One region of the Rhizobium sp. BK491 genome, then DNA from elsewhere that is predicted to be linked to it. Evidence: riboswitches for the same ligand, from Rfam matches in the RefSeq annotation. Region 1 holds a riboswitch; the other holds the start of a gene.
The links. A riboswitch is a leader RNA that binds a small molecule or an ion and turns the genes downstream of it on or off. The one in region 1 is predicted to bind S-adenosylmethionine.
Positions count from the first base shown of each region.

Region 2: another riboswitch for S-adenosylmethionine. It lies ahead of FHX05_RS09955 (O-succinylhomoserine sulfhydrylase); the one in region 1 lies ahead of metA (homoserine O-succinyltransferase).

Region 1 is NZ_JACIAR010000005.1:364,786-372,059, reverse strand. Features, by position in the region: gene FHX05_RS23575 (hypothetical protein) at 1-285, opposite strand, end outside; gene FHX05_RS23570 (VWA domain-containing protein) at 396-1,589, opposite strand; gene metA (homoserine O-succinyltransferase) at 1,593-2,519, opposite strand; SAM riboswitch at 2,565-2,642, opposite strand; gene FHX05_RS23560 (NUDIX domain-containing protein) at 2,723-3,145, opposite strand; gene FHX05_RS23555 (MoxR family ATPase) at 3,145-3,987, opposite strand; gene FHX05_RS23550 (ABC transporter ATP-binding protein/permease) at 4,151-6,001, shown strand; gene efp (elongation factor P) at 6,109-6,678, opposite strand; gene epmA (EF-P lysine aminoacylase EpmA) at 6,831-7,274, shown strand, end outside.
Region 2 is NZ_JACIAR010000002.1:420,390-427,663, reverse strand. Features, by position in the region: gene FHX05_RS09975 (MFS transporter) at 1-1,200, opposite strand, end outside; gene FHX05_RS09970 (LysR family transcriptional regulator) at 1,302-2,210, shown strand; tRNA gene FHX05_RS09965 (tRNA-Gly) at 2,217-2,290, opposite strand; gene FHX05_RS09960 (2'-deoxycytidine 5'-triphosphate deaminase) at 2,996-4,090, opposite strand; SAM riboswitch at 4,163-4,241, shown strand; gene FHX05_RS09955 (O-succinylhomoserine sulfhydrylase) at 4,285-5,472, shown strand; gene FHX05_RS09950 (DNA helicase) at 5,537-6,250, opposite strand; gene apaG (Co2+/Mg2+ efflux protein ApaG) at 6,862-7,254, shown strand; gene FHX05_RS09940 (Hsp33 family molecular chaperone) at 7,261-7,274, opposite strand, start outside.

The DNA of each region.
Region 1 (7,274 bases):
CTTTTGACTGTATTTTTCCACATAGGAGCTCCAGCGTCCCATACCTGCCGCGTAGCTGGCGTTTGCATAACTGCTTGTCTCCGCGGTAGCGCTCCAGCCATTGCTGGTGCTGATCCTCATAAACCTGCCCTGCCTGATTATTCCCATGCGGCATTTTTCACCGGCGCTGGCGTTGGAGTCGATCTGTTCCCATTGGCCGGAGAAGCCCAATTCTTCGGATCTTGCCTGCTGCGAGACGAACAAAATGGTTGCGATGAAGAGAAGTAATTTTGCAGCGCAGCGCACGCACATCTCCACCAGTTTCCGCAGCGATTCGGGGCGGTATCGGCTGCGCTTCTCTTTCTACAAATGGTTGTGGTTATTTGGTGGCGCCGCGACAGGCAAATGCTGAACATTCAGCGCGACAGTTCCCGCGTCGCCTTTTCCAGCCCGCCGAGTGTCAGAGGGTACATGCGGTCGCTCATCAGGCAGCGGATCATGGAAATGGAGGTCGTATGGCTCCAATAGCTTTCCGGCACCGGATTGATCCAGATGCATTTGCGGAAATGGCCGGTCATTCGGGCGAGCCAGGCCTCCCCAGCCTCCTTGTTCCAGTGCTCCACCGAGCCGCCGGCTTGAGTGATCTCGTAGGGACTCATGGATGCGTCGCCGACGAAGACGACGCGGTAGTCGGGACCGAAGGTGCGGATGAGATCCGTCGTCGCCGTGATGTCGACGCGCCGGCGGCGATTGTCCTTCCACACGCCCTCGTAGAGGCAGTTGTGAAAGTAGAAATATTCCATGTGGCGGAACTCCGCGCGGGCGGCGGAGAAGAGTTCCTCGACGACGCGGATATGGTCGTCCATCGAGCCGCCGACATCGAAGAACATCAGCAGCCTGACGGCGTTGCGGCGCTCCGGCCGTGTCTGGACATCGAGATAGCCATGTTCGGCGGTGGAGCGGATGGTGCCGGAAAGATCCAGTTCTTCGGCGGCGCCTTCGCGTACCCAGCGTCGCAGGCGTTTCAGCGCTACCTTGATGTTGCGGGTGCCAAGCTCCACGCCATCGTCGAGATTCCTGAAGTCGCGTCGATCCCAGACTTTTACCGCGCGGCGGTGGCGCGAGGTTTCCTGGCCGATGCGCACGCCTTCGGGGTTATAGCCATAGGCGCCGAAGGGCGAGGTGCCCGCCGTGCCGACCCATTTCGAGCCGCCCTGATGCCGGCCCTTCTGCTCGGCCAGCCGCTCGCGCAGCGTCTCCATTAGCTTGTCGAAGCCACCGAGCGCCTCGATCTGCCGTCTTTCCTCTTCGGTCAGATGCCGCTCGGCGAGCTTGCGCAGCCATTCCTCGGGAAGGATGGCTGGCTCCGCCGCTTCTCCATCGGCATTGCCGCCGATCGCCTCGACGCCACGAAAGTAATCGGCGAAGACCTGGTCGAAACGGTCGATGAAGCGCTCGTCCTTGATCAGCGTCGCGCGGGCCAGATAGTAGAAGGCCTCGACGTCGTAATCGGCAATCCCATCCTCCATTCCTTCAAGCAGCGACAGGAATTCCCGGAGCGTCACCGGAACCTTCGCTTCCTTGAGCTTCAGGAAGAAGGGAATGAACAAGCCTCAAATCCTTTCCTGGCCGATCTCCTCCAGATCATATGGCGTGGTCTGATAGATCTCGTTGATCCAGTTGCCGAAGAACAGGTGTGCATGGCTGCGCCACCGGTTCTGCGGCGGGATTTCCGGGTCGTTATGCGGGAAATAGTTGTGCGGCATCTTGATCGGCACGCCGGCATTCACATCCCGGAAATACTCATCCGCCAGCGATGTGGAATCATACTCCACGTGATTGAACATGTAGAGCCGGTTGCAAGTCCGTTCATGCACGAGGCAGACGCCCATCTCGCTCGAGTCCATCAGTATTTCCAGACCAGGCACTTTTTCGATGTCAGCGCGGCGCACTTCGGTCCAGCGCGAGACCGGAATGGCGAAATCGTCGGAAAAGCCGTTGAGATAGACCGAGGAGGGCTTCAGGTTCTGATGGCGGTAGATGCCGAAGGCCTTCTCCGTCAGCGTATATTTCGGCACTTTGTGGAAATGGTAGATCGCTGCCATCGCACCCCAGCAGACGTTCATCGTCGAATGGACGTTGGTCGTCGTCCAATCCAAGATCTCCTGCATCTCGTTCCAGTAGGTGACGTCCTCATATTCGAGCAGCTCGATCGGCGCGCCGGTTATGATGAAGCCGTCGAACTTACGATGCTTCACTTCCTCCCACGTCTCGTAGAAAGCAAGCAGATGCTCCTGCGAGGTGTTCTTGGCCCTGTGGCCGCCAACGCGCACCAGGGAAAACTCCACCTGCAGCGGCGATGCGCCGACCAGGCGCGCCATCTGGATCTCGGTCTTGATCTTGTTCGGCATGAGGTTGAGAAGCCCGATCTGAAGGGGGCGGATATCCTGACGGAACGCCACCGTTTCGGTCATCACCCGCACACCCTCGTTCTGGAGGGTTTCAAACGCGGGGAGCGTATCGGGAATCTTGATGGGCATCTTTTCACTCGCCAAATACAAAAAAACCGGCCGCGATGAATCGCTACCGGTCCGCACGCGGCCCTTTAGCGACTTATTTAACGTGGCTGCAAGCCGGCCGGCCAAATCACCACAAGGGAAATCTCATAAACCCGACATCTCCGCGGGTCAATGGGGCGAGCGTCGGGGAAAGTCCGGGACTGAGCTCGGAGGCGCGATGTGGCCTACAGATGTTCAATGAGAGCTTCCATGCCATAACCGAGGCGATGCCTGGCAGCCTCGATCGGTAGCCAGAAGAAGCGGAAGCCGATCGGGTCGCCACCGTCGAAAGGCGTCATTTCGTGGTGGAGCCAAGTGGCAGGCGCTCGCTCGGAGATACCGCAGCGGAAATAGTGCCGTTGGTGATAGTAATCGCGGCCGTTCTTTTCGAAACGGTAGTCGTGGACGCCCAGGGAATAGAGTTCGCGCGGCGCAAAACCGGTCTCCTCCTCGAATTCGCGCGCTGCGGCCGCTACAATGTCCTCACCGGATTCGACAGTGCCACCAGGAACTTGGAGCTGGACGGCGGGGAAGTCTGGCTCATCGAATACCAGCAGATGCCGATTCCGAACAGCATAGATCAAAACCTTTACGGCATCGGGTTGCATTATCTACCCTGCCCACGTGCCATGAAGGCCAGCCGCTCGAAGAGGTGCACGTCCTGCTCGTTCTTCAGAAGCGCGCCATGGAGTTTCGGCAATACGTTCTTCGCATCGGCGCGCAGCGTTTCCGGATCGATATCGTCTGCGACCAGCAGGCGGATCCAGTCGAGCGCTTCCGAGGTCGAGGGCTTCTTCTTCAGGCCCGGCACGTCGCGGATTTCGAAGAATTGCGTCAGTGCCGCATGGACGAGCGTCTGCTTGATGCCGGGATAGTGCACCTCGACGATGCGCGTCAGCGTCTGCATGTCGGGGAAGCGAATATAATGAAAGAAACAGCGGCGCAGGAAGGCGTCCGGCAGCTCCTTCTCGTTGTTCGAGGTGATGATGACGATCGGGCGGATCGCGGCCCGGATCGTCTCGCCGGTCTCGTAGACATGGAATTCCATGCGGTCGAGTTCCTGCAGGAGATCGTTCGGGAATTCGATATCGGCCTTGTCGATCTCGTCGATCAGCAGCACGCATTTCTGCGGCGAGGTGAATGCCTGCCAAAGCTTGCCCCGACGGATGTAGTTGCTGACATCATGAACTCTGATGTCGCCGAGCTGGCTGTCGCGCAGGCGCGAAACCGCATCATATTCGTAGAGACCCTGCTGGGCCTTCGTCGTCGATTTGACATTCCACTCGATCAGGTCAAGGCCGAGCGCGGTGGCCACCTGGCGTGCGAGTTCGGTCTTGCCCGTACCGGGTTCGCCCTTTACGAGAAGCGGACGCTCCAGCCTTATGGCGGCATTGACGGCGACCATCAGATCCTTGTCGGCGATATAGTCGGCAGTTCCCTGAAATTGCATCGGAAGGCTTTCTCAATTTTTCAAGCGCAAGCTAATTGCTGGTCTTATTCGGTTTAAGACGCGAAACCGTGTATATAGGAATGTGATCCCACCGATCTATTGCAAGGGTGGACATGAGGGCGGCTCATGATTAACTGACGGGACGCGTGGCAGGGAAGTGCTGATGGCAGTTGATACGCAAGCCAAGCCGAATGGGCAGGGGAACGAGCAGGTCGGATACGATTTGAGCCTCTTCTTTCGGTTGAGGATGATGTTTTCCGCGTTCTGGAATTCGCCGGTCCGCATCAAGCTCATTATTCTCGTCGTCGCGCTTTTCGCAATCATCCTCGTCACGGCCTATGTTCAGGTGCTGCTCAACAATTGGAACGCGCCCTTTTACGATTCGCTGGCAAGACGCGATATCACCGCTTTCTTCCATCAGCTCGGCGTCTTCGGCATCATCGCCGGTTCGCTCCTGGTCCTCAACGTCATCCAGGCCTGGCTTAACCAGATGACCGCGCTGTACATGCGCGAGGGTCTGGCGCGTGATCTCGTCAATCAGTGGCTTCAGGCGAAGCGCGCGCTTCGTCTCGCCTCTTCCGGCCTGATCGGCGTCAATCCCGACCAGCGTCTGCATGAAGATGCTCGCAACCTCGCGGAAAGCACGACCGGGCTTGCCATCGGTCTGGTGCAGGCGACGATCCTGCTGCTGAGCTTTATCGGCGTGCTCTGGGAGCTTTCCAGCGGCATGGTATTCAAAGTCAACGGCATGAGTTTCGCCATCCCCGGCTACATGGTCTGGGCGGCAATCCTCTATGCCGGATCGGCATCGTTCCTCAGCCAATTCGTCGGCCGCCGCCTCGTGCGGCTGAATGCGGATCGCTATTCGAAAGAGGCCGAGCTGCGCTTTGCGCTCATGCATGCCAACGAGCACATGCCGGCGATCACGATTGCCGGCGGCGAAGAGAACGAGCGCCGGCGGATCAATCTCGATATATCGGCCGTGCTTGCCGTCATCCGGCAGCTTGCCATCGCCAATACCAATCTCACCTGGGTGTCCGCCGGCTATGGCTGGCTGGTGCTCATCATTCCGATCCTCGTTGCCGCGCCCGCCTATTTCTCCGGAGGCTTGACCTTCGGTCAGCTGATGGTGGCGGTCGGCGCCTTCAATCAGGTCAATTCGGCGCTGCGCTGGTATGTCGCGAATTTCGGCCCGATCGCCGAATGGCGCGCGACGCTGATGCGCGTGACCGACTTCCGCAAGGCGCTGACGGAGATGGACGACAAGACGCCGATGCCGCACACCCTCGTCTTTGAGAAGGCGGCACCCGGGACGATGGCTTGGACCGATCTGGAAATTTCGACGAAGACCAGCGACGAGGCGACTGAAAACGGCTTCCGAATCGCGGAGGGTACGGTCACGATCAATGCCGGCGAGCATGTGATGATCAATGGCGATCACGGCGTAAACCGCAGGCTGCTGTTCGAGGTGCTGGCGCGCCAGTGGTACAGCGGCTCGGGCACGGTCAGCCTGCCGCCGATGGATGACATGCTCTTCGTGCCGCATACGCCCTATGTGCCGACCGGCACGCTCAGAGAGGCAATCTGTTTTCCGGATGATCCGGACGCCTACGACGATGCCGCTGTCGAGGCCGTCATCGACAAGGTGGGCCTCGGCCGGCTGAAGAGCCGTCTCGATACGCAGGCCCGCTGGGATCGATTGCTCGATACCGAAGAGCAGAAGGCTGTCGGCTTTGCGCATCTGCTGCTCGCGAAGCCGAAATGGATCGTCTTCGATGATGCCATGGATGGGCTCGAGGCTGAAGTTCAGGCGAAGGCTTTTGCTATGCTCACCGAATTGAAGGATGCGACTCTGATCTATATCGGGCGCTCAGAAGCCTTCATGAACTCCATGTCGCCGCGCATCCTGCATCTGCAGTCCTTGGCTCCGCATGAGCACAGCACCGATATGCAAACGCCGCCCGAGACCGCCGGTGCAATGCGGACGGGCGGGAAAAAGGCCAGTGCTCCCTAATACGGTGGGATCCATCTTCTTGTGATCCTCTGGCTTCAACCGCCCAAAACGCAAAACGCCCCGTCGCGAGGACGAGGCGTTTTTCATGCAAGCTATGAGCTTGAGGCTCAGTCCTTGGCGCGCTCGACGTAGGAATTGTCTTCCGTGGCGATGACGACGCGGGTGCCGGCGGTAATGTGCGGCGGCACCAGGGTGCGGATGCCGTTCGACAGTATGGCGGGCTTGTAGGAAGACGATGCTGTCTGGCCCTTCACGACCGGCTCTGTCTCGCTGATTTCGAGCGTGACATGGCGCGGCAGTTCGATCGCGAGCGGGATGCCTTCGTGGATCGACAGGATGCAGGTCATGCCTTCCTGGAGATAGGCCTTCTGGTCGCCCATGGTTTCGACGTCGACCACAACCTGGTCGTAGGTGGCCGGGTTCATGAAGTGGAAGCCTTCGCCGTCTTCATAGAGGTACTGGAAGTTCACGTCTTCGACGAAGGCGCGCTCGACCTGTTCGGTGGTGCGCCAACGCTCAGAGACCTTCACGCCGTCGACGATGCGGCGCATGTCGACCTGGGTAACCGGCGTACCCTTGCCCGGATGAAAGTTCTGAGCGGTGAGAACGACGTAGAGCTTGCCGTCGACATCGAGAACGTTGCCCTTGCGGACCGAAGAGGCGATGACCTTGACCATAAGACTTCCTTGTAACGCTGCGTTTTGCGTCGTAGAGGGACTGTCGAAATGCTCTCCGAGACGCAGCAATTGTTTGCTTGGGGGCGCAACTACCCTAAATCAATGGAAATTGCCACCCCCTTGCGTGGCTCGTGCCCCGAAGAAAGCTAGGAATGAAGCCAAAGACGAGCAAAGCGTCCCCCTGGTGGACCCGCAATGTCCATGCGGACCGGCGGCCGTTCCTCATCGGCCGCAATGCCATTCAGGCTGCGTTGCGGGTTTTCTTCGCGCGCAACGACTTCATCGAGGTCGATACGGCGACACTGCAGGTATCGCCCGGCAACGAGGCCCATCTGCATGCTTTCGTGACGGAGGCGGTGACGACGGATGGCAAAACGCTGCCCCTCTATCTGCACACCTCACCGGAATTTTCCTGCAAGAAGCTGCTTGCGGCGGGCGAGGAGCGCATCGCCTGCTTTTCCCATGTCTACCGCAATCGCGAGCGCGGGCCGCTGCATCATCCGGAATTCACCATGCTGGAATGGTACCGGGCAGGAGAGAGCTACGAGGCCCTCATGGCCGATTGCGCCGCAATCCTGGGGCTTGCTGCCGAGACG
Region 2 (7,274 bases), on a different contig from region 1:
GATCAAAGCAATCACGCCGAAGCCCGCGGCCCCTGCACAGACGGCAACCCAGCCGCCGAAATCCCAGGCGGTTCCGGCAAGAGCCGATCCCAGCGCGCCGCCGAGAAAGAATATGCCGACGAAGAGACCGTTGATGCGGCCGCGGGCTTCCGGCTTCAGGAGATTGACGGCACGACGACCCAGGGTCTGATCGCCCGTGACGCCGACATCGAGCAAGACCGCGCTGACGCCCAGAAGGATCAATAGCGCCACAGAGTCGCCAGACCGTATTCCACCCACCCAGGCAGCCAGCGCCATGGCGGCAAGTACGATCAGATGCGACGCCAATGTCGCCGTCCGCGTCCAGCCCCTGTCGCCCATGCGGCCGAAGACGGAAGTCGCGGCAGCACCACCGGCGCCCACGAGGGCAAACAGCGCGACGCCGGACTGGCCGAGTGAGAATGGCGGCTGCGCGAGACGCAGGGCAACGGATGTCCAGAACAGGCTGAAGCTCGCCATCATCAAGGCTGCAGTGAAGGCACGCAGCCGCAGCACCGGCTCCTCCCGCAGGAGCCCGAAGAGCGAACCGATCAAGGCCCCGTAACTCGCGTTGATCAGAGGGCGTCGCTCCGGCAGGCGTAAGGCAAGCACAGCGGCGAGCAGTGCAAGCGTTGCGGCACTCAAGGCATAGAAACTTCTCCAGCCCCAAAAGTCGGCAATCAGGCTCGCCAACGGGCGCGAGACAAGAATGCCGACCATGACGCCGCTCATGACATTGCCGATAACCTGGCCACGATGTTCAGGCGGCGCCATCGCTGCCGCGATCGGCACGAGGATCTGGATGGCGGAACAAGCTGCTCCCAGCAGGAAGAGGAAGATCAGAAGGCTCCAGCCCGTCGGTGCGAAGGCGGCGGCAATAGCCATGACCAGAGCCGAGAGAAGCATGCGCAGCACCAGCTGCCGGTTTTCCATGAGATCTGCCAGCGGCACCAGAAAGAACAGGCCGGCGGCATAGCCGAGCAGCGAAGCCATGGCCACCAGGCCGGCACCGCTTTCGGAAAAGCCGAGCGACGGGCCGATGATGCCGACCAGCGTCTGAGGCGCAAAGAGATTGAGGATGATAACGCCGGTGGCGATGGCGAACAACAAGGTCGAAGGAGCAGCCGTTGTGGAAACCTCTTCCTCCGGCTCGCTCGTCATGTGTTCGGGGACTTGCGACATGAGCTCTCCAATAATCTTTGATAATAATGATAGCCATGTGTATCGCTTTGTCGCATAATGCGGCAATTGAAATGAACTAATAATGATTATGCGAGTTCGGCATGAACATTCATGATCTGGAAGCCTTCGTCGCCGTGGTGGAAACGGGTTCGATTGTTGCCGCCTCGGCGCGCATCAATCTGACCCAGCCCGGCATCACCCGACGCATACAGAACCTGGAAGACAGCCTCGGCATCGCCTTGCTCGACCGGCAGTCAAAGCCCCTGCGGCCGACCGCGGCAGGCCGCGAGGCCTACGAGCATGGGCGCCGCGTGTTGCGCTCGCTCGACGATCTCAAGGCCGGGGTTTCGCCCGGCGGTGCGATCGGCGGCGAATTCCGTCTCGGGATCATGCCCTATCTTTCCGAAGCGGCTTTATCCGCTCCGCTTGATGAGTTGCGCAGTCAGTTTCCGCAATTGACGCTGCGCATCGTCACTGGCTGGTCGCCGCAACTGATCGAGCAGGTCGCTCACAGCCAGCTCGATGCGGCAACCGTCTGCCTGCCGGAGGGGGTGCAGCCGCCGGATAATGTCGTCGGCGAGATGCTCGGAGTCCATGCCGTCATTCTCGTCGCGGCGCCTTCGCTTGGCGTCCCCAAGCAACCGAGGCTTGAGGATCTTTCCCGTTTTCCCTGGATCATGAACCAGAGCGGCTGCGGCTTCCGCGCCTTCATTCAGCATCGCTTCGAAGCCGAGCGCCTGCTCTTCGACGTCGGGGTCGAGGCCATGAGCGCCGATCTGCGCATGTCGCTGGTCGCGCGCGGGCTCGGCATCGGCGTCTTGACGCCGGCGGCATTGGCGCACAGCCGCTGGCGCGATTTGGTCGAAATCGTCGAGGCACCGGATTTCAGCCCGAAAGTCGTCAACTGGCTGGTGCATCGTCCGCCAGCCGGGCGGCTGGCGCGACCGATCGCAATCTTTGGAGATGCGCTAAAGGAAGCGCTGAAATCGAAGAGACCGCTTCTAGCGTGAAGATTATGGAGCGGGTGAAGGGAATCGAACCCTCGTATTCAGCTTGGGAAGCTGCTGCTCTACCATTGAGCTACACCCGCCTGACACCCTGAGATGTCCAACAGTTGGCGGCCTCTGTCAAGATCAGTGAACCGGCTTCTCCCGTCTTCGATGGATCAATCACCGCCGGCGGGCATCGGAAAGGTACCTAGCCACTAAAACACGTTTCCTAGCAATGGCGCGGCAGAATAAGAAACATCGCGGGAAGTATCATCGTTCCGAACAAGGCGCCGTTCGAAATATATGGCAGAAGACGTTTGCGCTTCGGCTTTTTGCGACTTCTCGGTTTCGGAAGAGGGCCGTACGGGCCTTCACCATTTGACTGAAAATAAAAGAAACCAATTGCCATATGTATCAACACGGCGACAACGGCAATCGATAGTATGACAATGGTGCGGGCCCATGCACTCGCGGCGCATTCCACCTGCCGATCGTCTATGTTGAGACCCGTAGCAATCTTGACAACTCCGATAACCGGCAAATACGCGAACAAATATACGAGCATCATATATGCCGCCCCGAGCCGGCCGGTTGGATCACTCGGTAATTTCATATCAGCGCACCCGAATAGACAGCTGAGTCTTCCATTTATCGCCACAAATTTATCCCACGAAATGTGGAGGCGCTCCGCTTCCACCTCAAGATGAGTTCATCACATTCTTTGCGCGAGATTATAGCAAAAGGGGCGCCTGATATTCATCGGACATCCCAGTAGACAGCACCTATCGTTTTCCCAGAAAGGATCACTACAGCCGGAAGTGTTTCGAAAGCTTCAGGCCCTGTGCCTGATAGTTCGAGCCGAGGCCGGAGCCGTAGAGGCTGCTTGGCTGTTCCAGCATGTGTTCGTAGATCAGGCGGCCAACGATCTGGCCGTCCTCGAGGATGAAGGGCACTTCATGGCTGCGCACTTCCAGCACGGCGCGGCTGCCGCGGCCTCCGGCCGGTGCATGGCCGAAGCCCGGATCGAAGAAGCCGGCATAGTGGACGCGGAATTCGCCGACCAGCGGATCGAACGGCGTCATTTCGGCGGCGAAATGCGGGGGAACATGCACCGCCTCGCGCGAGACGAGTATATAGAACTCATCGGGATCGAGGATCAGCTCGGTGCGCCCCCGGCTGTAGAGCGGCTCCCAAAAATCGAAAATATCGTGCTGGGCCTTCTTGTCGACGTCGACGACGGCCGTGTGGTGCTTGCCGCGATAGCCGATCAGCCCTTCCTTGTCGCCGGCAAGATCGATCGACAGTGCGATGCCGCCGCCGGTGATATTCGGCTTCTTGCTGGCAACCAGCGTCTCGCTCTCGTGCAGCGCCAGCAATTCCGGTTCGGTGAGTAGGGCCTGGCCGACGCGGAAGCGGATCTGCGACAGGCGCGAGCCGCGACGCACGACGATCGGGAAGGTGCGCGGGCTGATTTCGAGATAGAGCGGGCCGGAATAACCGGCTGGGATCTTGTCGAACTCCTGCGCACGGTCGGTGATGACGCGGGTGAAGATGTCGAGACGGCCGGTCGAGCTTTTCGGATTGGCCGATGCCGACATATCTTCGGGCAGGTCCAGGCGCTCCATCAGCGGCACGATATAGACGCAGCCTGTTTCCAGCACAGCGCCTTCCGAGAGATCGACGACATGCAGCTTCAGCCGGTCGAGCTTGTCGGCGACCAGATGCGAGGGGCCGGGCATGAAGCTGGCACGGACGCGGAAAGCATGCGAGCCGAGCCTGAGGTCAAGGCTTGCCGGCTGGATCTGATCGACGTCCAGTTCTCTCTCGCTCGTCAGCCGACCTGCCTCAAACAGGGCTGCGATGGCCCGGTCGGCCAGAATTCCAGTATTGCGAGCCATCATGCTTCTCTCATAATTTGCCGCAGACAAAACCAAACTCAGGGAATTGACGCAAGCCGTCAACGGCAGTATTGCAACTTATCCCGTGGTGATTTGGCCGGTCGGCTTGCAGCCACGTTAAACAAATGGCTAAAAAGACCGGGGTTGAACCGGTCTGCTTTTGCGACCGGTTTTTTTGTTTTGAAAGTGGTGATGGCATGAGCAAGACTTGGCGCCCCGCAACCCAGCTCGTTCACGGCGGAACACTCCGTTCGCAATTCGGCGAGACCTCCGAAGCAATCTATCTGACCCAGGGCTTCGTCTATGACACCTCGGAGGCGGCGGAAGCCCGCTTCAAGGGCGAAACGGATGGGTTCATCTACGCGCGCTACGGCAGCCCGACCAACGACATGTTCGAAAAGCGCATGTGCGCTCTCGAAGGCGCTGAAGACGCCCGCGCCACCGCGTCCGGCATGGCCGCCGTTTCTGCCGCCATCCTCTGCCAGCTGAAGGCCGGCGATCATATCGTTGCCGCCCGTGCGCTCTTCGGCTCGTGCCGCTGGGTGGTCGAGACGCTCGCGCCGAAATACGGCATCGAATGCACGCTGGTTGATGGCCGTTTCACCGAGAACTGGGAAAAGGCCATCCGGCCGAACACCAAGGTCTTCTTCCTCGAAAGCCCGACCAATCCGACGCTGGAAGTGGTCGATATCGCCGCTGTCGCCAACCTCGCCAACCAGATCGGCGCCAAGGTCGTGGTCGACAACGTCTTTGCAACGCCGCTCTTTCAGAAGCCGCTCGAACTCGGCGCTCATATCGTCGTCTATTCCGCCACCAAGCATATCGACGGCCAGGGCCGTTCGCTCGGCGGCGTCATCCTCTCCGACAAGCAGTGGATCGACGAGAACCTGCAGGACTATTTCCGCCATACCGGCCCGGCCATGTCGCCCTTTACCGCCTGGACGCTGCTGAAGGGCATCGAGACGCTGCCGCTACGCGTTGCGCAGCAGACGGCGAATGCCTCCAAGGTTGCCGATTTCCTCGCCGAGCAGACGAACAAGGTCGCCCGCGTGATCTATCCCGGCCGAAAGGATCACCCGCAGGCCGATATCATCGCCAAGCAGATGAGCGGCGGCTCAACGCTGGTTGCCTTCGAGCTGAAAGGCGGCAAGGAAGCGGCCTTCAAGCTGCAGAACGCGTTGGAGATCGTGAAGATCTCCAACAATCTCGGCGACTCGAAGAGCCTGATCACGCATCCTGCCACGACGACGCACAAGAACCTCACCGACGAGGCCCGCGCCGAGCTCGGCATTTCGCCGGGCACCGTGCGCTTCTCCGCCGGCATCGAGGACAGCGCCGATCTGGTCGAAGATTTCGCTCGCGCGCTCGAGCAGGTTTCCGCCTGATATCCGTCGAGCCGCCCGGATTTTCTCCAGGCGGCTCGATTGCCTTTAGACAATTGGCAGCCCGTCAGCTGGCGACCTTGAATTCGACCAGGCCGTTGTTCAGGAAGACCATCTTGTCGAACAGCTTGAGATCCAGGGGATTCGGCAGGCGAATATCCGCAAGATCGGGCACGGGCTTCAACGCCGGATCGTAGGAACGGTCGATCTGCGAGATGAAGACGACGATAACGCCTCTGGCGCGTGCAAACGTCTTCAATATCTGAACCTGGATCATTAATTCCGGATTCTCCCGCTTCTGATCCAGTAGTTGCAGAAAATCGACCACGGCCAGCGTGCCAGGCGATGCCTGAGCCAGCCTCTCCACGATATAATCGGCGCTGATGGCATCCGAATTATCGAACTCGAATAGATCAGCAAATTCCGCATGATCGGCACCGATGACCGGAAAACGGTCCAGAACGACCTTTTCGGTGTCTTCCAACGTGAAGAAGATGCCACGGTTGCCAGCCTTCATGGCGTCGACGGCGAGCCTCAGGCTCATCAGGGTCTTGCCGTGACCGCGCCATGCGCCGATCAGCACCAGATCGCCCGGGCTTAAACGCGAATACAGCTCGCCGACGGGCACGGCTGAGTTCGTTTTGCTCGCAAGCAAACTCCAGCCTCCGAAACCCTCGACGGTCGCGACGCGATCCAGCGCGGCGTGCAACGGGATGTTCTGCTGGCGGGACAGGAGCCTCGCCTTACGTTTCAAATGATAAACAGGGGCAGAAAGCCTCATATAAACCTCCTATTGCGAGCAATGACCGCAACCCCTCCTTATGCCAGGCGCTCAAACAGTCGGTTTGGATATCGACGGCCCTGCATGAAATATACTTTCCCGAATGGAGGGGGGAGGCATGGGCGATGCCAGAATCAGATGATAGCCGAAATCCTCCAGCAGGGGAATCTCATGCAAGTCCCGCAAGAGGAACATATAAAAGGAATGGGGGTTATATGGCCCGGAGGTTTTGATGCCGGGAGATCAGGTTGACCACCAATCACAGAAGTCCACGGACAATCGTGGCAAGCGTTTCCTGAGTACGGAGGATGCGCCTACCTCTACTCCGGCAGATAAGATCAAATCACGGTGATCTAGGATACTTGGAGACGACTTGGTTAACCTTCAACATGAACCGTAATAGCTGGCATCGAAACCGTCCCAACCGTTCACGCAAGATTTCATTACGTCGTTCCTTGACGGAAAGCATCGGTTATAGGATACCGCTAAATATCCTGCACTTTGCGGGAATGGTGGAAAGCGGATAATATGCCGCAAACTTAAAAATGCTGAAACGGCGATGCGGCTTCAAGGAGCGCTCGACGTTTCAGGGCAGTGGCAAGGTGTCAGGCATGTATCGCGCCCTAACACGCGACATCGAGGTGGTTGTAGAGCCGTTTTATCTGGAGGAGCAATCCGATCCGGATGATGACCGTTATGTCTGGGGATACCGCATCGTCATTTCCAACCACTCGAAGGAAGCCGTGAAGCTGGTAACGCGCTATTGGCACATCACCGACATGAACGGCATCGTGGATGAAGTGACAGGCCCCGGCGTGGTCGGCGAGCAGCCGCACCTAAAGCCCGGCGATACCTATGAATATTCCTCGGGCTGTCCACTTGATACACCATCAGGCATGATGTTCGGTCATTACCAGATGGAAACGGACGGCGGGGAGCAATTCCATGTTAAGATCCCCGCCTTTTCACTGGATACGCCTAACCTGCTGCGTACGCTGAACTGAGCGACCTCATGCCACCTCTA